Regions from separate parts of the Phyllobacterium sp. K27 genome, predicted to be linked through region 3. Evidence: predicted binding sites of a transcription regulator. Region 3 holds the regulator's gene; each other region holds the start of a gene.
What was found. The regulator PhoB, encoded in region 3, activates phosphate uptake and scavenging genes when phosphate is short. The targets are predictions, from matches to a motif close to TGTCATNNANCTGTCAT.
Positions count from the first base shown of each region.

Region 1 (8,085 bases), 1.5 Mb from region 3:
GCGATACGCAGGGTTTTGATTTCCCCGGCGTCAACTACTATGACGGTCAGGGCTTCATGATCAACGCTAAGAAGCTTTCGGGTATCAATTCCGCGCTGCAGCTTTCAGGTGCGTCGGTATGCGTTCAGGCCGGTACAACGACCGAACTTAACCTGGCTGATTACTTCCGGGCCAACAAGATGGAATACAATCCTGTTGTGTTCGAGAAGGTTGAAGAGGTTAACGCAGCTTACGACTCCGGTCGTTGTGATGCATATACAACTGACCAGTCCGGCCTCTATGCCTATCGTCTTGCGCTGACTGCTCCAGATGATCACGTGGTCCTGCCGGAAATCATTTCCAAGGAGCCGCTTGGACCGGTTGTCCGTCAGGGTGACCCGCAATGGGCCGATATCGTTCGCTGGACCCACTACGCTTTGCTGACTGCTGAAGAGTTCGGCATTACCCAGGCCAATGTGGATGAGCTGAAAAAGGGAGAAAACCCGGAAGTCAAGCGCATCCTCGGTGAGGAAGCCAATACCAAGCTTGGGACAGACCTCGGTTTGACCAATGATTGGGTTGTCAACATCGTCAAGGCTGTGGGCAATTACGGCGAGATTTTCGAGAAGAACCTCGGTTCTGGCAGCCCGCTCAAGATTGCCCGCGGCATCAACGCGCAGTGGACCAAGGGCGGCTTGCAATACGCGATGCCAATTCGCTAATCGCATATACCTGACGATATAATCTGAGAGGGGGCATTGGCCTCCTCTCAATTTACTATAATAATAAAAATAATAAGAACAAGAACTTAGAAGAAATGAGGGGCCAATGGCATCGCAGGATATTTCGCCTGGCACAGATGGCGGCAAAGTTTCGCTTTTAAATGACCCAAAATTCCGTGGTTATCTTTTTCAGGCTTTGGCACTGCTTGTCATAGTTGTGCTGGGATACTGGATCGTCAACAACACGATTGCCAACCTTCAGCGGGCGCGTCTCGCTACGGGTTTTGGCTTTCTGGATGGCCGTGCTGGTTTCGACATCAGCACCAGCCCATATATCGCCTATTCAAGCAATTCGACTTTCGCCAGGGCTCTTGTTGTCGGCATCCTGAATACGTTGACTGTGGCAATTGCGGGTATCATCACCGCAACGATTATCGGATTCATCATCGGCATTGGCCGCTTGTCGCATAACTGGCTTATCCGCAAGATTTGTACGGTTTATGTGGAACTCTTTCGCAACATTCCACCGCTTCTGGTTATTTTCTTCTGGTATTCCGGTGTACTTGCTGTGTTGCCGCAGGCACGCCAAAGCATAGACATGCCACTGGGAACCTATCTGAATAATCGCGGATTTTATGTTCCCTCCCTGATTATGGGCGAGGGCGCTTGGCTGGCAGGTGTGGCTCTCATAATAGCTGTTGTGGCAACTTTTCTGGTCCGGCGCTGGGCGCATAAGCGCCAGATGGCAACAGGTCAGCCCTTTCCGGTTGGCCTGACATCGATTGCCCTGATTATCGGATTGCCGCTATTGGCGCTCGCCATCAAGGGTTTTCCGCTGTCATGGGACTATCCAATCCTAGGCACCTTCAATCTGAGAGGCGGCACGCAGATCACGCCTGAATTTATCTCGCTCTATTTGGCTCTGTCATTCTATACAGCGTCCTTTATCGCCGAGATTGTCCGGGCTGGCATTCGTGGTGTCGGCAAGGGACAGAGCGAGGCTGCCCACGCTCTGGGCTTGCGTGCCGGTACAACAACACGGCTTGTCGTTGTGCCGCAGGCAATGCGCATCATCACGCCGCCGCTGGCAAGCCAGTATCTAAATCTGACCAAGAATTCGTCATTGGCGATTGCAGCGGGTTATCCGGATCTCTTTGCCGTTGGCGGAACGATCCTGAACCAGACTGGCCGCTCGCTGGAAGTGGTTGTTATTTTCATGGTCGTTTACTTGAGCCTGAGTATTGTGACGTCGCTGTTTATGAATTGGTACAACGCCAAAATGGCACTGGTGGAGCGCTGATCATGACAGATACCAATATTCATTTCGTTCGTCAGGAAATGCTGCAGGGCCAGACGCCGCCCTTGGGTGAGCGTGGGATTGTGCGATGGGTGCGGGTTAATCTGCTCGCGACACCCGTCGATGCTGTCATGACCATCTTAGCGCTTCTGGTTCTGGCATGGTTTCTCCCGCCGCTTATCAACTGGCTGTTCATTGAAGCCTCATGGGTTGGCGCGGACAGGTCGGTCTGCGCGACCGTGGCGCAGGGTGGCTCGCAGCCGGAGGGCTGGTCCGGCGCATGCTGGGCCTTCGTAAACGCCAAATTTGGCCAGTTCATGTATGGGCCTTATCCCATTGACCAACGTTGGCGGGTCAATCTCGTGGGCATCATGTTTGTTGCCCTCCTGATCCCCCTTCTTGTGCCACGGGTGCCCTACAAGGTACTGAACGCGATCGTATTCTTCTTCATTTTCCCGATCATCGCGTTTTTTCTGCTGGTTGGTGGCTGGTTCGGCCTCTCTTATGTCGAAACCTCCGTTTGGGGTGGCCTGCTTGTTACGCTGGTTATTTCCTTCGTCGGTATTTCCGTCTCGCTGCCGCTCGGCATTGCACTGGCGCTTGGACGGCGTTCGAAAATGCCGGTTATCAAGATGCTCTGCGTCATTTTCATCGAAATGGTGCGTGGTATTCCGCTGGTGACGGTTCTGTTTATGGCAAGCTATATGCTGCCACTGTTCCTGCCGCCGGGTGTTTCATTCGATAAGTTCCTGCGGGCACTGATCGGTGTTGCGCTGTTTGCTTCTGCCTATATGGCGGAGGTCGTGCGTGGTGGTCTGCAAGCTATCCCCAAGGGACAGTATGAAGGTGCGGATTCGCTTGGGCTTGGTTACTGGCAAAAAACCGGCCTTATCGTTCTGCCACAGGCGTTGAAACTGGTTATTCCAGGTATCGTCAACACCTTCATCGGTCTTTTCAAGGACACGTCGCTTGTCTCGATCATCAGCATGTTCGATTTGCTCGGAACAGTGCGCCAGCACTTTAACGATACAAATTGGTCATCGCCGCAAACCCCCATGTCCGGTCTGGTTTTTGCCGGTTTCGTCTTCTGGATTTTCTGCTTCGGCATGTCGCGCTATTCCATTTTCATGGAAAATCGTCTCGACACTGGCCACAAACGTTAGGAGCATACGCATATGACAACTGAAAACATTATCGACCCGGAAAAAATCCATGTCGACCATTCGCTCCTGCAAGTCTCCACGACAGACGTTGCCGTTGAGATCATCAATATGAACAAGTGGTACGGGGATTTTCATGTTCTCAAGGACATCAACCTCAAGGTGATGCGTGGCGAGCGCATTGTCATTGCTGGTCCGTCCGGTTCGGGTAAATCCACCATGATCCGCTGCATCAACCGTCTGGAAGAGCACCAGAGCGGCAAGATCCTTGTTGACGGTATCGAACTCACCAATGATTTGAAAAAGATCGATGAAGTTCGGCGCGAAGTTGGCATGGTGTTCCAGCACTTCAATCTGTTCCCTCATCTGACGATTCTTGAAAACTGCACGCTGGCCCCGATCTGGGTGCGCAAGATGCCGAAGAAGAAGGCGGACGAGATTGCGATGCACTTTCTCGAGCGCGTCAAGATTCCCGAGCAGGCAAACAAATATCCGGGCCAGCTTTCCGGCGGTCAGCAGCAACGCGTGGCGATTGCCCGCTCGCTGTGCATGAACCCGCGCATCATGCTGTTCGATGAGCCGACTTCAGCGCTTGATCCGGAAATGATCAAGGAAGTGCTCGACACCATGGTGCAGCTTGCCGAAGAAGGCATGACGATGGTTTGCGTGACCCATGAAATGGGCTTTGCCCGTCAGGTCGCAAACCGCGTTATCTTCATGGATCAGGGCCAGATCGTCGAGCAGAACGCCCCTGCCGAGTTCTTTGACAATCCGCAGCACGAACGCACCAAGCTGTTCCTCAGCCAGATCCTTCATTGAGCTAGATTTTCTACAATGCTATTAACGGCGGCCTTTATGGCCGCCGTTTTTTTATACTCCATTTTTGCATCTAAGCATTTCGTACGAGGTTTTTATGAGTGATAATTTTGAGCAAACGCCCAGCAAGCAATTGCAGGAGGTCATTGCACTTGAAAAAATGCGCAACAATGAACTTCAAAAATATATAGCTGCTGCGTTAGATAGACTTTCAACCGCCTCGGCTGTCGTTGGAATCCTTAGTCCCGTAGTCTACATGATAACCACCGGCGTTGGATTTCTTTCGCAACTAGCGATAATTGCGTATAGTGCCGGTCTATCAACGGCACTTCACGTATCTGGGCGAGTCATACTCAGAAGAGGATTGAGATAATGGCTATTGATGTTTTTTCCTTGATGTTTTGGATGACAGTTATTGGTTTTATGGCGATACTGCTAGCTACGTATGAATCGGATAAAATTCAAAAGAGTACCGACGAACGACTTGCCGAAATTGCTAAAGAATTGAAGCGTCGAGTTACGCCCGCCGAATAGCTGCTGAGAACCGCTTTTATAACATAAAGCCAGTCCAGCTATGACCATGATGCATGCTATTGCATGCAAGCCCGTTTGGGCGAACGTATAGCAAGCCTGTTTGGGCGCTCATGACCCTCGCTTCGGCGAGGGTTTTTGTATTTGGCTCTCATCATCATACCCGTAAAGCCAATCCAGCCCTTCGATAAACTTCTCAGCCGGGCGCTGACGCATGATCATATTGCGTGCCATGGCGATCGGGCCTTTGGCACGATAGGCGAGGTGGTTCAGCGCTCCGCGCCGCACAACTGCCTTGATGCGTTTACTGCGTTGCTGGTCAAATGCCGCTAGAGCCGCTGGCCACCCTGCGACATCTTCATCCAAAGCGGATGCCAGCGCCCATGCATCCTCGATAGCCATTGCGGCCCCCTGCGCTGCATAAGGCGTCATCGCGTGGGCGGCATCGCCGATCAGCACGAGGCGATCCTTTATCCGGTAGCGACATTTTCGCAACTCAAACAACGGCCAGGAAGTCCAGGGTCTTCCCGCCAGCATGATTTCGCGAATGCCCGGATGCCAATGATTGAACTCGTGGATAAAATTCTGGCTTGGCGTTTCCGGCATTGCCCTGGCATCCCACCGCTGACCACCCCGGCGATCAGGGGTAACCGCGATGAAATTGAACATCTCTCCGGTGCGTATCGGATAGGCGACCAAGTGGGCGTTTGAGCCGGTCCAGGCGACCACATTGGTGCCCGGTGGCAATAAGGAGGCAAAGCTCTTCGGCAACTGGTCAGCCGCGACGGTCGAACGCCAGGCAATCGTCGATGTATAGCGCGCGCGTTCCGTATCGGACATGGCATTGCGCATACTCGACCAGACACCATCAGCACCCACAAGCAATGCCCCGCGATTTTCCTCGATGCGATCGTGATATTGAACGCGAACAATAATGCCATCTGCGTCAGGCCTGTACTGTGTCACGGCCGATTGCAGCTGGATGGCGATATTCGGCTGGCTTCTCGCTTGATCAAGCAGGGCATTTTGCAGATCGGCCCGGTGGCAGACAATATAGGGGGAGCCCCACCTCGTGCGTGCCACATCGCCAACGGCCAGCGAAAGCAGCATTTTGCCGCTTGAACCATCAGAAAGGCAAATTGCCTGCGGCTCAACCGAGGACAATGCCAATTGTTCGAGCACACCGACCCGCTGAAGTATCCGCGTTGCATTGGGCGAGAGCTGTACCCCGGCACCAGCTTCGGTCAGCTTTGCGCTTTTCTCAAATATCTGAACTTGAAAACCCTTGGCGCTCAGTGCGAGCGCCAATGTAAGTCCTGCAATACCAGCGCCTGCGATAATAATCTGGTCAGGATTGGGATCGCGCCTGTTTCGTTCGGTCTTTAGATCGATGAGCGATGCGTTCAAGCGGCCCTGTCCACATAGGTGCAACCTGCCGGGACGGTTTCGTCGGCATGAAGCGAAGCATCATACCGGTAGAGCGTGGAGCAGTAGGGGCAGACTTTCTCGTTGTCATCGCCCAGATCAAGAAACACATGCGGATGGTCGAAAGGCGGGTTGGCACCCACGCACATGAATTCCTTCACGCCGATGGCGATGGTCGCATGTCCTGCGCTGTTCTGGAAATGAGGGATGCTGTGGCCAGCCATGTTTCGCTCCTGAATCGTCATGCCAAATGCGCCTGTGCGGCATTTGACTTCTCTTTCTCTTCGGTTTGTATCATCCTGATTACGATTTCAAGACGATTGCTATCAAACTGTCAAAAGACTTGTCTATGGTGCGCGCATAAGTCCGCATTTTGCGGGGGAATTTTTTAGCTGGAGAATATTGATGAACGACCAATCGCCTACCATTCCGCAGCCCGTCGAGAAGGTGTCTCTGTCGGATATGCACACCAGCGTGGATCGTTTCGTCAATCGCGAATTCTCCTGGTTGCAATTTAATCGCCGTGTGCTCGAAGAAGCCCAAAATACGAACCAGCCACTGCTTGAGCGCCTGCGTTTCCTGTCTATTTCAGCTGCCAATCTGGATGAGTTCTTCATGGTGCGCATTGCCGGTCTTGCCGGGCAGGTACGCGAAAACGTCTCCAGTCGCAGTGATGATGGACGCACCCCGCAAGAACAGTTGGAATTCGTTCTTGAGGAAGTCGGCAAACTTCAGGTCGCCCAGCAGTTGCGTCTGGGTGCGCTACGAGATGAATTGATCAAGGAGAACATCGAGATCGTTCGGCCTGACCGTCTGACCAAGGCGGAACGGGATTGGCTGGAGGATCATTTCCTCGAAACCATCTATCCTGTGCTGACCCCACTTGCCATAGATCCGGCGCATCCTTTTCCGTTTATCCCAAATCTCGGCTTCACCATCGCCATGCTGCTCAACCGCAGCACGGATAACCGCCCGATGACAGCGCTCCTGCGTCTTCCGCAGGCGCTCAAGCGCTTCATCCAGATACCGGATGATAGCGGCCGTCACCGCTTCTTGTCCCTTGAAGATGCAATCAGCCTTTTCACCGGGCGGCTTTTCCCCGGCTATGAGGTCAAGGGGGCCGGCACATTCCGCATCATCCGCGACAGCGATATTGAAGTTGAGGAAGAGGCGGAAGATCTGGTCCGATTGTTCGAAAGCGCCTTGAAGCGCCGCCGCCGCGGTCAAGTGATCCGTATCGAGTTCGATGATGAAATGCCCGAATCCCTGCGCAGCTTTGTCGCCACCGAACTGGGTGTGCCGGATAACCGAATCAGCGTGCTTGGTGGTCTGCTTGCCCTGAACATGATTTCGGAAATCGTCAGTATTCCACGACCGGATCTGAAATTTGTTCCCTATAATCCGCGCTTTCCCGAACGTGTGCGCGAACATGGTGGCGACTGCTTTGCAGCGATCCGCGAGAAGGACATTATCGTCCACCATCCTTACGAATCATTCGACGTCGTGGTGCAGTTCCTGCGTCAGGCCGCCGCCGATCCGGATGTCGTTGCAATCAAGCAGACGCTCTACCGGACCTCAAATGACAGCCCCATCGTGCGTGCGCTGATTGATGCCGCTGATGCGGGCAAGTCGGTCACTGCCTTGATCGAATTGAAGGCACGCTTCGATGAAGAGGCCAATATTCGCTGGGCACGCGATCTGGAACGCGCGGGCGTACAGGTCGTATTCGGCTTTATCGAGCTGAAAACCCATGCGAAAATGTCGCTGGTCGTGCGACGCGAAGAGAGCAAGCTGCGCAGTTATTGTCATCTGGGCACCGGCAATTACCACCCGATCACTGCCAAGATTTATACCGATCTGTCATTCTTTACTTGCGAGCCGTCAATCGGCCGCGATGTGGCGCAAATCTTCAACTACATTACAGGCTATACGCCGCCTTCCGGCGAGATGAAGATCGCTGTTTCGCCGATTACGCTGCGCCCTCGTATTCTTCAGCATATTGCCGAAGAAATTGCCCACGCCAAGGCTGGCCGTCCTGCCTCGATCTGGATGAAGATGAATTCGCTGGTTGATGCGAAGATTATCGATGCACTTTATGAAGCGAGCGCCGCCGGTGTGGAGATTGATCTTGTCGTACGCGGCATTTGCTGCCTGC
Region 1 is NZ_CM139240.1:2,695,300-2,703,384, reverse strand. Features, by position in the region: gene ACYJL1_RS13385 (amino acid ABC transporter substrate-binding protein) at 1-701, shown strand, start outside; gene ACYJL1_RS13380 (amino acid ABC transporter permease) at 808-2,001, shown strand; gene ACYJL1_RS13375 (amino acid ABC transporter permease) at 2,004-3,161, shown strand; gene ACYJL1_RS13370 (amino acid ABC transporter ATP-binding protein) at 3,174-3,977, shown strand; gene ACYJL1_RS13365 (hypothetical protein) at 4,347-4,508, shown strand; gene ACYJL1_RS13360 (FAD-dependent monooxygenase) at 4,617-5,912, opposite strand; gene ACYJL1_RS13355 (zinc-finger domain-containing protein) at 5,909-6,154, opposite strand; gene ACYJL1_RS13350 (RNA degradosome polyphosphate kinase) at 6,393-8,085, shown strand, end outside.
Region 1: ACYJL1_RS13350 (RNA degradosome polyphosphate kinase) is a predicted target of PhoB. The motif match lies at 6,233-6,249, and genes of this name have one in related genera.

Region 2 (8,085 bases), 830 kb from region 3:
ACTTGCGATTCCGTTGATATCCTGTCTCGTCCGTTCTGGTTGCCGGAAACCGTGGATACAGGTGACTGGATCGAAATAGGCAATATCGGTGCCTATTCCTTATCGCTGCGTACCCGGTTTAACGGTTTCTACCCGGACACATTTGTCGAGGTGGAAACACCGTTTGAAGCTGGCGGGCGACCAGAAGGTTTTGCTTCGCTTGAGACGATGGAATACGCGTCACAAGACCTATAGCTTGTTGAGAAGTTCCGGCGTTGGCCAAGAGTCGGCGGGAAGCCCAAGCCGCATCTGTTCTTCACGAACTGCATCGCGGGTCAGAATGCCGAATACGCCATCAATCTTCGGGCCCATATCGTGGCCGCGCGCTGCCAGCTTGGTCTGCAGTTCTTTCATCTGTTCCGGGTTTAGCCCCTGCTCAGGTGTGGTCTGTTCCAGCGGTCCTGCTCCTGCCAAGCGCGTAGCGAAATAGGCGGCTGTGGTCGCGTAGATGATGGATTTGTTCCATTCGACAAAGATGTCGAAGTTTGAATAGGAAAGAAACGCTGGACCTTTTCGGCCCATTGGCAATAACAAGGATGCGTCGCCATCATCGGGACCAAGCGGCCCTTTAAGCCCTGTCACACCCCATTCAGCCCATTTTGAGTGGGGCAGGCGATTGGTGCGGATGGCGTTCTCCCATGGGAGTTCTTTGGTGAGTTTGACCTCTTCGAGCCATGGCTCGCCTTTGCGCCAGCCAAGATCGCGCATAACGCGGGCTGCGGTCATGATCGCATCGGGCGCGGAGCCTTTCAGGTCAACCTTGCCATCGCCGTCGCCATCAACGCCGCGCTCCAGATAATCGGTGGGCAACATTTGCATCTGACCGATCTCTCCAGCCCAGGCTCCGGTTGTTTTTGCATCCACGACACCCTTATCAAAAAGTTTGAGCAATGCGATCAATTGTGGGCGGAAAAGTTCCGGCCGACGACAATCGTAGGATAGAGTAAGGAGAGCATTGAGTGTATCAAAATCGCCCTGAACGGCGCCAAAATCAGTTTCTAATCCCCAAAAGGCGGAGATAACGGGGCCAGGTACGCCATATTCTGCCTCTGCCTTGGCAAAAGTATCAGCATATTTCTTCAGATTGGCAGCACCCTGCTTCAAGCGGTAATCAGCAACCATGCGCGATGAAAACGTCAAGAATGTCTGGCTGAACACGCCCTGCGCGCGGTCACGCTCCAGCACCTTGTCGTCCATTGACGCCTTGAACAGCTCGCTGATGCCCTTATCGCTGACGCCTGCGGCTTTCGCCTCGGCAATCAAGCCATTGAACCAAGGTTCAAGTTCGCCGCCACAAGCAGGTTTGGCAACAACAGGCTCTGCAGGTGCCACCTGGTCTAAAGCTTGAGCACTGGAAACGGCAAACAGACTGGTGACGATGGCGATGGATAGTTTCTTCATTGGGATCTCGTTGATGGCAGGCGCGTCAACAGCACGCACACTTTCCCTGCTAATGCACGATAACGGCCATTAGGTGAAGTCACAGAATAGAGAGAACCCCGGAACTCAAAGCTTTATCGGACTTTGTTGCGCGCCAGCCACTGTTTCCAAGCACTTTCGCTGCCGGCAAAAACATTGATATCAGCGTCTCCACGTATGCCGGAAATTGAACCGGTTCCGGTGTATTGCCAGAAGGTCCATGGGTGCGGGCCATATTTCTCATCGGGATGACCGGCAACGGAGCGAAGCCAGAACGGATAACCGGAGAGTTGTCGCAGATCATTATCGTCAAAGAAATCGACAGTGGTATAAATGATCGGGCGCTTGCCATAATGCCGTTCCACCATATCAATAAAGACGCGCATCTCTTTGCGAACGATTGAAGCGTTGGGCCTCAGCTTGCAGGTGGGCGAGGCAGAATTCCATTCCATATCGAGCACAGGCGGGAGGGCACCCGGATCGTTGGGTACATTGCGAATAAACCACCGGGCCTGATCAGCGGCTGAGCGGCAGAAATAGTAGAAGTGATAAGCACCGCGCGGAATGCCTTCGGACCTGGCGGCAGCCCAATTCTCTGCAAAGCGGTCATCAACCCGGTCACCGCCTTCAGTTGCTTTTATGAAGGCGAAAGATATGCGGCTTGATCGAACGGTCTGCCAGTCTATCGTGGATTGATATTTTGATACGTCCGTGCCGTGCACTGGATAATGCCAAGGCGTTTTTCCGGTCCAGTCATGGGGATCACTATCGCCATAACGTGGTGCTTTGACATTGCCGGATGGGGCATCCATCTGACGGCTAGCCGATGGTTTTTTGGCATCTGAAAAATTATAATCGACAGTTGTGCAGCCGGTGAGAAGAAGCGTCATGAAGGCGGCTACAAGGCGTTTCATATAAAGTTTTCCGCGGCTGGATCATTGGTCGGCATTGGTGCAAACTCACAGATGCACTATTATGCTTAACAGTTCATGAGCGACCGCGTTGGCACACATAAAATTGATAATTACGCGCCTTTCCGCCGGATGATCGTTATCCATGAAAACCCGCGGTAAAGCCGTTGTTTGTGCACTACAGCGTTGTTTTGCAGGCCAATGGCTTCAGCCACATCGAACAGATCATTGCGGGGCGTGACATGATACCAGTCCAACCACGTATAAAGCGCCTTTCGGGCAATGGTTGGCAAATCTGCCAGATCGCCGAAGTCCACAATATGGAGTGAGCCATTTGGGGCAAGGTGGCTTACTGCTTGCTCCACAACGGTTTGCCATTGCGGAATCATCGACACGGCGTAGGAGATGAAAATTCGGTCAAAATGCCGACGACCAAAAAGCAGTTGCGGATTAAACTCGGCTGCATCGGCGTAAGCAAGCTTGACCCGCTTGCCAATGCCCGCAGCTTCTATTTTCTTTTGGGCCGTCGCCAGCATTTCATGCGAAATATCAAGGCCGTAAAGGGAAGTCTTAGGATAGGCATCGCCGGTTAGAATGAGGTTTCGGCCCGTTCCACAACCAATCTCCAGGATGGAGCCTCGTTCTGGTGGATTAAGGCCGGCAATCATGGGATCGCGACCCAGTAGATAATATTTGCGCGTCGCATCATAAAAGTGCCGTTGATGCCGGTAGACGCGATCCATGAGAGGACCATGTTCGATCTTCGTAAACATGATTTAGCCTCTCAATGTATACAAATGAAATCCGCCATAGATCGAAGAGCGGTCGCGAGCATGAAGCGCTTTCGACTGTTCTTCGCTGTATTCCCACTGCGCTAGCGTTGCGTCATCAACACGGCCCGACAGAAGAGATGGCTCGGCAGCGGTACGGAAGATGACGCGCGCGCCGGGAGCGGCTGTGCGGGTGATCTCGGTCCAAAGCTCGTTAAGCTGTGTATCGTTCATCCAGTCCTGTGCATCCAGCAGTATGAAGCGATCCACCGAACCGGCAGGCTTCGCGCTCAGGAACTCTGTATATGACGCGTTGACGACACTCATTCGGCCAGCCCGCTCGCGCACCGCTTCAAAATTCTTGCGAGATAGATAAGGAGGTAGCGGGCCCGTCTCGGCATTGTCGCTGTAGCCCCGACCAAAGGCCTGCCACGCAAAATAATTTTCCGAAAGCGGAAAGCCGCAGGCGAGTTTTTCAAGGCGACCGCGCAATACCTTGGCCATATCGCCGTTCCCGGCTGTTGCCAGCGCGTCATATTGCTGGGGCGGAATGCCGAGGCCGAAAAGCGAGGATTTCCGCGCTGTCGCCCATCGGATCATACGTTTGTCGAAAAGTGGGGCGAGGGCGGTGTCGAAATAGACCCGCTGTTCGGCCAGCGTTGATGCTTTCAAAATATCTCGTGGATCAATGCCGTATAAACGGGCGACGCGGTGTCCCATACCAATAAACAGACCAAGCAAGCCATGACGATAAAGATCACGCGAAAAGATGGTGATGCGTCGGCGCCCGGAAAGCATCCGCTTTTCCCAATAGGCGCGGCTGGTTGCATCAAGATGTGGTTGAATGAAGCGCTCATAAGCCGTGAGGTTGGACTTGCTGTCGGCTGTTCCATAGAAGCGATAAAACGCATCATAATTGGGAAGATTGACGACCGCTGCAAGTTTAAGGCGGTTAAAGGCAACATGAGCTGTATTGAGATCAACGGCTTCGACACTTGCGGGATTGGCCGTGAGATAAGACATTGCGTTGCAGCCACCGGATGCAATTGTAACGATGTGATGGCCGGCGCGTATCTGCAGAGCCTCCATGTCAACTTCCGGGTCTTCCCAGATTTGCGGATAGACCAGTCCCTTGAAGACATGAGCAAATAATCTTTCGGATAATCCGGCACGTGACAGAAGCCGGTTTTGCCGAACAGCCCTGTTCAACTTTTCATTTTTGACATGCGGGCGAGGAGGCGGTGTATTTGCAGACTGTCGAGCAACTGGCATCCAAACGAATCCCCTTTATTGGAAATTCCTGCTCGCCTAGCATCCGCATGTAACAAGTCGGTGACGCTGCTGTGACGTATCGGATGAAGACCATGACAATTTGATTAAAATTTTACTGATAAGCGATTGGTTTTTGAATCGAAATGCATCGCCCAAGCTTTGCGGACTTCAGTGCTCAAATGGTTCGGTTTGCACCACGACCGACATTCCGGGCGCGAGATATTGTGCCAGATCCTGGCCAGGATCGACTGATATGCGCACAGAAATACGTTGCGCGACTTTAGTAAAGTTTCCGGTGGCGTTATCGGGTTTAAGTACGCTGAATTCAGAGCCAGCTGCGGGTGCAAAGCGTTCGACCTTGCCGGACAGGCTTTTGCGGTTGAGAGCATCTACTGTGAATGTGACCGGCTGCCCCAACGCAATCCTGCTCAGTTGGGTTTCCTTGAAATTGGCAATGATCCAGACATCACTGGGAACGATGGCCATCAGTTGCGTTCCTGCGCTGACATATTGCCCGAGCTTGACGCCAACCTCACCAAGCGTGCCATCACGTGGAGCTACGATCCGAGTGTTTGACAGATCAATGCTGGCCAACTCAACTGCCGCGTTTGCCCCAGCGACCGCTGCTTCCAGCGAACCACGGCTCACCTTGATGGTCTCAAGGTCCTGTTTGGAGACTTCAAGCGCTGCTTTAGCTTGGGTTACAGAGGCTTGGGCCTGTTCCAATGCTGTCTCACTCTGTTCCGCGTCGCTCTTTGTCAAAACGCCCTGACGAGCCAATGGTTCGATACGAGCCCAATTGGCTGCGGCGCGTCTCAATACAGCTTCGGCACTATCGAGTTGCGCCCGACTGGAGCCAATACGGGCTTCGGCGGCCCGCTGCTGCTGGGTTGAGTTGTCGAGGGCAGCCTGCTGACTGGCAAGGGTTGCTTTGGCCTGATCCAGCTTTTGAGCAAATATCCGGTCATCGATTTTTGCGAGGAGCTGACCCTGTTTGACCTTGTTATAATCCTGAACCGGGACATCGACGATATAGCCGCTCAACTGCGGACTTATGAGAGTGACATACCCCTTCACATAGGCATTTTCGGTTATCTCAATATCGCTCTGAAATGGCGGCAGCCTCCATGAGTAAAGAACAAGGGTGAGTCCCGCAATTCCAATGAGAATGGCAAAAATCGTTGCTGAATGACGCAAGTATTTTGACATGGAATCAACTCGTTTGAACGGTGAGGGACGGTGCTCGACGGCGCAGAAGTGCGCGGGCGGAGACGTGCGTTAAAAGGGCGATGAGTGCGAGGAGGGAAACGATGGCAATCAGCAAAAAGGCGTCGTTATAAGCCAGAATATTGGCCTCTCGCGTCGTCTGTTGAGTAAGCAAGGCAATGCCTTCGGCGTTCAACAAGTTACTGTCCGTAATCGCCCGGCTATAGGCTCCGGTCAATTGGCCAATTCGTTGCACTACAAGCGGGTCCGATAGGACGATGCTTTCGGCTAGAATATTGGAATGGAATTTCTCGCGTATCGTGATGAATGTGCCGAAAACCGCTTGCCCGAAGAGCCCACCAAGACTTTGAGTGGCCAGAAACACGATAATGAAGCTCAAAATATAGTTGGGCCCGCGCTTAAGCGCCGAGCTTAGTCCGACCGACATGGCTGGAGGCAGGAACAGCGCTGTCGCTGCCGCAATACAGGCCTGGCTGACATACATTTGCGCAGGGCGCGTGAGGTTCGTCGATTGGCTGTCCATATAGGAGCCGACAATCAGAAGCATCAATGCAACCGCATGGATTGCAGGCACTCTTTCCGGTGTCATTACAGCCGCACAGGAAAGTCCGGCTACAATCATGGCAGCCATGGAAATGATGTAGATCATGCTGATTTGATCGTTTAACAGGCCCAGATTCTGAAAGAAATTATTGGCAACAGCTGATTGCTCGGAGACGACAAGCCTGAAAAGGAGGATGGTTCCGGCAAAATGCACGATCTCTTTGCTGGCTATCCAGCGAATGTCGAGGAGCGGTTTCTCACGGTTAAGTTCGATGACGACAGCGGCCGTGATGGTTGTAATGGCAACGGCGAGAAGGGCGCCCAACCAAGGGGCTTCGAACCACCAATAGAGTCTGCCGGTAACAAGCGTCACGGCGATGCAACCGAAACCGATAGCGATCAGAAGATAGCTGACGATATCCAGTTTTTCGATGACTTTAGCCCTTGGTATCGGCGTTAGCGGCAAGAGATAGATGACACCGAAGGCAATGAGAGCGAGCGAAATTTCGAATGTATATAGTCCGCCCCATTGGCCGATATCCAACAGCGTCGGAGAAAGCAGGCGTGCCAAGGGCGATGCAAGCGAGATATTGGTCAGTACCAGACAAATCGCTATCGTCATCTTGCGCGCGGGTGTGAAAGCTTCAAGCATGTAAAGGAAGGCAAGGCTTGATAATGGAGCGGCGGCGATACCGCTTACAAAGCGAATGATGATTGCCGATTGTAAATCCGTAACGACCAGATGCAGCAGCGATACGAACACAAAAATTGCCAGACTCAATTGCGCAAAGTTTCTCAGACCATACTGATTTCTGATCTTGATAAGCGCGATCGACAGACTGACATTCGGTGCCATATAGGCAGCGATCAGCCAGGTTGTTTCGGTGGTTGTTGCTCCGAGATAGCCTTGAATCTGCGGGATATTGGTCGCAATCAGATTCATTCCAAGGCCTTGAGTCATCGATAGCAGTGTCGAGGCACCAATATAGGCTGCAGAACGAAGCGGGTGCATAGGCACGGGCGTAGCAGCAGCAGGTGGTTCGGTTCTGTTCGGATTAAAGCCAACAAATTCAGCTTCAGGAAGCATGCGATTCAGTCCTTCCCGTCAAGTTCGCTGATATTGCGGTTAACTGACTGAAGTACATCGATCGTTTTCTGCAAATCCCCATCAGCAATACCCGCCAGAACATCTGCGCGAAGCTTTTGAGCCAGATGATCGACCTTTTTTGCCAATGTTCTACCCGTGGGTGTGATATGAATTTCCTTGGCGCGCCGGTCACCGTCAGCTTCTTTCCGCTGAATGAATCCCTGATTCTCCAGACCATCGAGCAGCCGCACCATCGTGGGTGTTTCAATATCCAGCTCTTCTGCAAGCTCTTTTTGATTAAGCACTTCAAGCCGGTCCAGCAGCAGCAACGTTCTGGCTCTGGCCTGCGTCAGCCCCAATTTTTTCACGCGCGAATCAAAGTGCGTGCGCAGCTTCCGGCTGGCCCTACTTAGCTCATCTACAAAAATGAAATGCAAACCGCGATGCGTCATAAGATAGCCATATAATAAGTAGGTTGCTAATTATTAACACGCGATATAACCTCGAACGAATTGGATTTCAAGTTTCGAACTGATATTTAGCGCAAGTCGAGACGTAAAAGAGTTCGTCAGTGTAGGATTTGCCGCCAAAACGCAGAGCATCCTTCTCCACGCCGAACACTGTAAATCCCAGGCCAAGGTAAAGTGTGCGGGCTGAGATATTCGCAGCCATGACAGTTGCGTGCAGGGTATCGACATGATTGCGTGCATAGTCGATCACTGCCAGCGTCAGCCTTTTTCCGAGCTGATGTCCACGCCATCGTTCATGCACATAGACACCCCAAAGCTGCCCTTTGTGTTTTTGTTTCGTTTTGGGA
Region 2 is NZ_CM139240.1:1,626,879-1,634,963, forward strand. Features, by position in the region: gene ACYJL1_RS07865 (alanine racemase) at 1-234, shown strand, start outside; gene ACYJL1_RS07870 (lytic murein transglycosylase) at 229-1,440, opposite strand; gene ACYJL1_RS07875 (glycoside hydrolase family 25 protein) at 1,554-2,372, opposite strand; gene ACYJL1_RS07880 (class I SAM-dependent methyltransferase) at 2,483-3,142, opposite strand; gene ACYJL1_RS07885 (BtaA family protein) at 3,146-4,411, opposite strand; gene ACYJL1_RS07890 (HlyD family secretion protein) at 4,580-5,620, opposite strand; gene ACYJL1_RS07895 (MFS transporter) at 5,625-7,268, opposite strand; gene ACYJL1_RS07900 (MarR family winged helix-turn-helix transcriptional regulator) at 7,274-7,720, opposite strand; gene ACYJL1_RS07905 (GNAT family N-acetyltransferase) at 7,788-8,085, opposite strand, start outside.
Region 2: ACYJL1_RS07885 (BtaA family protein) is a predicted target of PhoB. The motif match lies at 4,504-4,520, and genes of this name have one in related genera.

Region 3 (8,085 bases):
TACAGGCGGCAGCGAAGAGCCCATGAGGAATTTGATATCCGGATACTCGGCTGCAACAGCGCGCGAAGGCTTTTCAACGCCGAACGCTTCTCCGACAATCAGGTTGGCACCCTGTTCGGCATATTCACGCATCACGCGCTCATAATCCGTATTGGAGACATTTTCTGAGTAGGAATAGTCAATGTCGCCACGTTCTTTGGCCGCATTCAGCGCCAGATGAATCCGGCTAACCCATTGCTGCTCGATCGGGACGGTGTAAATCCCGACCACTTTGATTTTATCCTGAGCTGCCGCCGGTCCGAAAGCGGCCATTGTCATGGCGGCGCCAGCTACCAGCCCGATAAAGGCCCTGCGGCCCAGTTTGAAAACTGTTTTCACATCATTCCCCTTATTGTTCATTTTTTGACCAAAACCCCATTGCTGCTACTTAATAGGCAATGGCAGCTTTTCGCAATGTGAAAGGGGATATGACGAGAGGATTATCAGGCTTCTACACAACTCAAATGCGCAGAACATTGCATCAAAGAAATTGGCGCCATGTCCAGGCAGGACAGACGCCATCTCATGTCGACACGTTCGAAATATGACTGTGGTTCTATTTCGGGCAGCAGATTGAACGCTCGGCAGCCCCCGGACGATAAAGCCAGTTTGTCGGCATTTTCAGAACATGAAATGCGCGCTCCTGTCTTTGGGGCGCTGGATTCACCGTTTTGCCGACGCGCGCCATTAATGTGCGAACTTCATCCGACTTGACACCATCACTCGCCATCATCTGACGGATGATTGGTTCAGCCAGCAATTCGTTCAGTGTTGGTTCAATCACTTCCAGCATGATTCTCTCCTCAAAGGATGACAGTGCCGGCAATTTGCCCATGCTCAATGTCGCTTGCATGTCGTCTTTATGGCGGTTGTAAGAATTGCTTCGGGCGATTTGGCTAATCCTGCCATAAAGTGGAAAAACGATGCTGGGAAGCATCGGCAGCGTCCTTGTTTAGCTGGCTTTTTCACACTTGAGGCTCATGCTGCTTCATTTGAACTTTTCTGCTAAACCGCTTAGCTTGACTGATCACCGTTCGAGCAACCCACAGACTGATCCATGCACCGTAAGTTCGCCTTACGCCGTCTCGGCGTCTTCTCCATCTTCATCGCCCCGAGCCGCTTGCGAGCCTTCGCGCGCAGCCACGAAATTGGCCTCGTACTGGCAGCGGTGATTGTCGGCATTGTTTCAGGTTTCGTCGTGACCGCGATGAGCCGCATCGCCCAATATCTGCACCTGGTAATTTTCGATCTGCAACCCGACGAACGTTTGTCGTCGTCAATGTCGGCAAGCAATCTGGCGCTCTTTGTCGCCCCGATTGCGGGCGGCATTATTCTTGGTGTCCTGCTTTTCCTTCTGGCACTATATCGCAAGAAACCAATCGTCGATCCGATTGAGGCCAATGCCTTGCATGGGGGACGCCTTTCGCTGAACGACAGCATCATTGTTACCGTTCAGAACCTTATTTCCAATGGCTTTGGCGCTTCTGTAGGGCTGGAGGCCGGTTATACGCAGCTTGCTTCCGGTCTTGCCTCGAAGATCGGGCTATCCTTGCGCCTGAGACGCTCGGATATGCGTATCCTTGTTGGCTGCGGCGCGGCCGGGGCTATTGCCGCTGCGTTCAATGCCCCACTGACCGGCGCATTTTACGCCTTCGAGTTGATCATTGGCTCTTATACCATATTGAGTCTGACACCCGTGGTTGCTGCTGCACTGGTTTCCAACCTCGTCGCACGCGCACTTGCGGGAGATAATTTCGTCATCGACATCGGCGATTTCGGCACGGTAGTGCCCGCCGACTATGTTCCAGCGCTTCTCCTCGGATTGATTTGCGCGGGCGCGGGCATCGCGCTCATGAAGGGCGTCGCTTTCGTCGAGGAACTCGCACGCAGAAGCTTCATCCCTTTCTGGCTGCGGCCTGCCCTTGGTGGCATCCTTGTCGGGGGGCTGGCCTTGATTTCACCGCAGGTGCTTTCCGGAGGTCATGGCGCACTGCATCTCAATCTCGATTATACGGGGCCAATAGCTGGCATAATCGGTATTATCCTGCTCAAGGCGTTGGCCTCCGCCATCTCCATCGGTTCGGGCTTTCGCGGCGGCCTGTTCTTTGGTTCCCTCTTCATGGGTGCGCTCCTCGGCAAACTCTTTGCCTTTTCCGTACCCTATGTCTTTGCCCATGCAACTTTAACGCCTGTGACCTACGCGGTTGTCGGCATGAGTGCTCTGGCAGTGTCAGTCATTGGCGGACCTTTGACGATGACCTTTCTAGCCCTGGAAATCACGGGCGACTTTCCGATAACGGTTCTCGTGCTTGCCGCCGTCATTGCTGCGTCGATCACAGTTCGCAACACGTTCGGCTACTCCTTTGCCACATGGCGCTTTCATCTGCGGGGTGAAAGCATCCGCAGCGCTCATGATGTCGGCTGGATCCGCAATCTGACGGTCGCCAAGTTGATGCGTACGGATGTGCGCACGGCTTCCGACAAAATGGTGATCAGCGAATTTCGTCACGAGTTTCCGCTGGGCTCGACGCAGCGGGTCATCATTGTCAATGATGAGAATAAATATGTGGGTATTGTCATCGTTGCCGAAGCGCATTCAGGCATCACCGAAACGACTGACGAGGCACAGCCTATCGGCCCTCTGATCAGATATCAGGGTGAATATCTGCAACCACAAATGAATGCACGACAGGCTGTTCGCCTATTCGACAATGCTGAAGCCGAAGCTCTTGCGGTGGTCAATGACATAGTGGAGCTGAAGGTTGTCGGACTTTTGGCCGAAAGCCACACTCTGCGGCGATATAGCGAGGAACTCGACCGCCAACGACGGCATGTGTCCGGCGAAATCTGATTGTTCTGAGGCGGGGGAACTCGTCATCTTGCAAGCTTTAACCCTATTTTAACCACGGTTTGTTGCAATACGTAACATTGTGTTACTATAATCGGGAATCGAACCGAGGCAATCCATTGCAACCAGACGTCGAAGCAACTGGGAAATCATCTCCCGCCAATAGAAACTCCACATTGTCATCAATGTGTAGCTTCTGGGGGCTGCTTAGGGCGTACTGGGTCTCTGACCGCTGGGTTGAAGCCTGGACGCTGACAATCGCCATTGCCCTATTGACCGCTGCTGCCAGCAAGGCCAGCGTCTGGATGGCGATGGCATCGGGCGAATTGATCAATTCGCTGGTCGATATTCATGACCCCTTTATTGTCAATCCGCTCAATGTGATCCTCGCAAATGCGGGTATTCTGGTTGCAATCGTTGCGGTCAAGGAAATTGGTTTCATCGGTATCCGTCACCTTTTGTCGACAACGTTGCATCGCAAATGGCGCGGTTGGCTGAATGGCCGTTTTGGCGAGGCTCTGCTTGATGACCAGCACACACATTACCATTTGCAGCAGGGAAATTCGGCAGCCGCAGAAAACCGGACTCCGGACAACATCGACCAGCGCATTCAAGAATCCATCAAGGGTATGACGGGCGGTGCCATCGGGCTGGCCATGGGCGTTCTCGGTGTCACCATGTCCATTCTTTTCGTGGGCCAGAAGCTTATTGAGCTTTCAACGCCAATTCCGGGCCTTGATTTTCTGGGCGAGTATGGCAGTGCCACACTGGCCTTTGCAGCGATCGCTCTCTATGTGCCTATCAGCACATGGATTGCGATGCGTATCGGCCGCGTGCTCGAAAAGCTCACCTTGGCCATGCAGCAATCTGAAGGCAGTTATCGAAGTGAGCTGACCACACTGTTGCGCCGCAGCTTTCAGGTTGCCGCAGCCAATGGTGAGGGTGTTCAAAAATCATTGAATGGCAAGCTCTACACAAGCGTCGATAACAACTGGGCGCGCTTCAATGTGTTCGATGCCTGCTACATGTCGTTTACGTCGATATACAATTTCTTCTCTGCCCGTGTCATCGCCTATATCCCCGGCCTTCTGCCCTATATGGGCAATACGATCAGCTTCAAGAATTATATTACCGGCTCTGAGCTTGTCGGTTCGATGATCAATGAATGCTCATGGTTTATCCAGGTCATGCCCGCAATTGCCAACTTGAAGGCAAATGCACGGCGCGTCACTGAGTTGGCGCAGGCTGTCGAGCGTGTTAGAGACCCATCGGAATATTATCGTTCTACTGGCATCAGCGCGTTCAAATTTGCAACACAGCACGAGGCCTTTGGCGTCTCCGTTCGCGGTCTTGAGCTGATGCATCGTGACAGCGAGGCCAAGCCTTTTCTCACCCTTGCGAATATGCGGTTACGCAAGGGCCAATGGGCCTATATCAAGGGCGATTCCGGTAGTGGCAAAACCTGTTTGCTGAAAGCGATGAACGGGCTTTGGGGTTATGGCCGAGGTGAAATCTTCTACCCGAAGGATGCTGCTACAATGTATGCGGCCCAGGAGGTCAAGCTTCCCGGTGTCTCGCTGAAACAGCTCGTATGCCTTCCCATGGATGAAAATCACTTCAACGATGCATCCGTTGCTGCTGCCTTGCATCGCGCCGGCATGGGCGATTTTATCGAAAATCTTCTCGATGAAAGCCGTGACGGCACCTCATGGGACCTGCTTTTGTCCGGAGGCCAGAAGCAGAAACTGGTGCTTGCCCGAATTCTCCTGCATAAGCCTGCAGTTCTGTTTTTGGACGAAGCAACCGGCGCGCTGGATCCGGATTCCAAGATCGCCTTCCATCAAGCCATCAAGGATCATTGCGCCGGGACGACCGTTATCAGTGTGATGCATGAGATCGAGGCGCCCCGCTCGGTTTCCGGCGAAAACTTCTACTCGCATATTCTCGAGATCAGCGACGGCGAAGCCACCCAGCGACCACTTCTCGAGACACTGGCCGAGCCAGCTCCGCTACCAGCAACAAGCTTCCCACTGGTTGCAGCCGAATAGGTCCTGATCCTATCCGAAGGAATAACCTGCGCCGCGCACAGTACGGATCGGATCAAGCGACCGGCCAATATTGATTGCCTTGCGCAGACGACCAACATGCACGTCTACCGTGCGGTCATCGACATAAATATCCGCACCCCAGACATTATCGAGAAGCTGACCGCGCGAGAATACCCGGCCCGGTGACTGCATCAGAAACTCCAGCAGGCGGAATTCGGTTGGCCCCAGCTTCAGTTCGCGCTCCTTGCGGAAAACGCGGTGCTGTTCGCGGTCAAGCTTCAGATCGCCAAAGCTCAACACATGCGACAGAAGACTTGGATTGACCCGGCGCAGCATCGACTTGATGCGTGCCAGCAATTCCGGTGTCGAGAAAGGCTTGACCATGTAATCATCCGCACCCGTCGAAAGTCCGCGAACACGCTCGCTTTCTTCGCCGCGCGCTGTCAGCATGATGATCGGCAGGATTTCCGTCTCGCGGCGGGCGCGAAGACGGCGGCAAAGTTCAATGCCCGAAAGCCCCGGTAGCATCCAGTCGAGGATTAGCAGATCAGGCACTTTTTCGCGCAAGGCTATTTCGGCTTCGTCACCACGGCTGATGGTTTCGACAATGTAACCCTCTGCTTCCAGATTGTAACGCAGGAGAACACTGAGGGCATCTTCATCTTCAACGACTGTGATTCTGGGAGCTATAGGCATGATCTGCTTCCGGCAATTATGGTGTTACTGGCTCATCAAGAATAACGGTATGTGACTGGTCTTCCTTCGGGCGTTCCGCCGGAAGCTGTGTACCTGTCACGATGTAATAGACCGTTTCGGCGATATTGGTCGCATGGTCGCCGATACGTTCGATATTCTTGGCGCAGAACAAAAGATGCGTGCAAGCGGATATGTTGCGCGGATCTTCCATCATGTAAGTCAGGAGTTCCCGGAACAGCGATGTGTAGAGCGCATCAATCTCGTCATCGCGTTCACGAACAATGTTCACCTGTGCTACCGAGCGTGTGGCATATGCATCGAGCACATCTTTAAGTTGTGTCAATGCCAGCTCTGCAATGGTCTGCAAGCCCCGATAGACTGAAAGCGTCTGCCGCGTATCATTGACAGCAACAACGCGCTTGGCGATGTTTTTGCCCAGATCGCCGATGCGTTCCAAATCAGACGAAATGCGGATCGTGCCGATCACTTCGCGCAGATCAATCGCCATTGGCTGACGCTTGCCGATAATGGTGATCGCCTTCTCATCAATCTCGCGCTGACCGGCATCGAGAATGAGATCGTCAGAGATTACGCGTTGCGCAAGCGCATTGTCTGAGTTGACCATGGCCGACACAGCCTGTTCGACCATGCGCTCCGCATGTCCGCCCATTTCTGCAATCTTGTGGGTCAGAAACTTCAATTCATCGTCATAGGAACGGACGGTGTGTTGTGCTGTGTCAGTCATTGTCTGAGCCTCTTCCCGTGAGATCAACCGAAACGTCCGGTAATATAGTCTTGCGTGCGCTTTTCGGTAGGGCTGGTGAACATCATTTCCGTGTCGCCGACTTCAACAATGTTGCCAAGATGGAACATTGCCGTGCGTTGCGAGACACGCGCCGCCTGCTGCATTGAGTGTGTGACGATGACAATCGTGTAGTTCTGGCGCAGTTCGTCGATCAGTTCTTCGACCTTCGCCGTGGCAATAGGATCAAGCGCCGAGCAAGGCTCGTCCATCAGGATCACTTCAGGGCTGACCGCAATGGCGCGGGCGATGCAAAGACGCTGCTGCTGGCCACCGGAAAGGCCAGTGCCGGATTCATGCAGACGGTCTTTCACTTCCGCGAAGAGACCGGCGCGTTGCAGGCTCTTTTCCACGATTTCGTCAAGATGACTCTTGTTTTTGACCAGACCGTGAATGCGCGGCCCATAGGCAACATTTTCGAAGATCGACTTCGGGAATGGATTCGGCTTCTGGAACACCATGCCGATCCGGGCGCGCAGCTGAACCACATCGATCTTCGGATCATAGATATCACGCTCGTCGAGGGTAATATTGCCAGTGATCTTGCAGGTCGAAATCGTGTCGTTCATGCGGTTCAGGCAACGCAGGAATGTTGACTTACCGCAACCTGACGGTCCGATCAGCGCCGTGACTTCCTTTTCCCTGATATCGAGATTGACACCGAAGAGCGCCTGTTTGGCTCCGTAAAATACAGAGACGTCTTCGCCCTTCATCTTTATCGCAGGCTGGTTCGAGGAATTGTGCAATTTCTTTTCCACATCGACTTCGGATAACATGTTCATGTCCTTGTACCTCATTACCAGCGACGTTCAAAACGTCGGCGCAGCATGATCGCCGCAGCATTCATCACGAATAGGAATACCAGCAACACCAGAATGGCTGCTGCGGTCTTTGCCTGGAAGGCGACTTCAGGAAGATCGGACCACAGATAAATCTGCACGGGAAGCACCGTCGAGGCGTCCGTTATGCCGCCAGGAATATCGACGATAAACGCAACCATGCCGATCATCAGCAAGGGAGCTGTTTCCCCCAGCGCATGCGCCATGCCGATAATTGTGCCGGTCATGATACCGGGCATGGCCAGAGGCAGCACATGGTGGAATATGGCCTGCTGATGCGATGCCCCGACGCCCAGCGCCGCCTCTTTGATTGAAGGCGGAACCGACCTGAGAGCGGCGCGTGATGCAATGATGATTGTCGGCATCACCAGCAGGGCGAGAACCAGACCACCGACCAGTGGCGCGGAACGCGGAAGATCAAAGAAGTTCAGGAACATTGCCAGTCCGAGCAGACCGAAGACAATCGATGGCACGGCAGCAAGATTGTTGATGTTGATTTCAATGATCTCTGTCACGCGGTTCTTGGGAGCAAACTCTTCAAGATATATGGCGGCACCAACACCCAGCGGCAGGCAGAGCAGCAACGTCACGGCAAGCGTCCAGAGCGTTCCGGTGAGGGCACCGCGGATACCTGCAAGTTCGGGCTCACGCGAGTCACCCGAAGTGAAGAAGCGGGTGGCGAAAGCGCGTTCCACCAAGCCATCGGACTTCATCTTTGTGAGCCAGACTGCAGCCTGGTCCTGCACGCGGCGGTTGGATTCCGGCGTGACAAGCGTCAGCATGGACCAGCTGCCGGGGGCAGCCGCTTCGGCG
Region 3 is NZ_CM139240.1:798,749-806,833, reverse strand. Features, by position in the region: gene ACYJL1_RS03940 (BMP family protein) at 1-318, opposite strand, end outside; gene ACYJL1_RS03935 (hypothetical protein) at 596-832, opposite strand; gene ACYJL1_RS03930 (chloride channel protein) at 1,097-2,890, shown strand; gene ACYJL1_RS03925 (ABC transporter ATP-binding protein/permease) at 3,073-4,935, shown strand; gene phoB (phosphate regulon transcriptional regulator PhoB) at 4,945-5,631, opposite strand; gene phoU (phosphate signaling complex protein PhoU) at 5,648-6,376, opposite strand; gene pstB (phosphate ABC transporter ATP-binding protein PstB) at 6,400-7,215, opposite strand; gene pstA (phosphate ABC transporter permease PstA) at 7,230-8,085, opposite strand, start outside.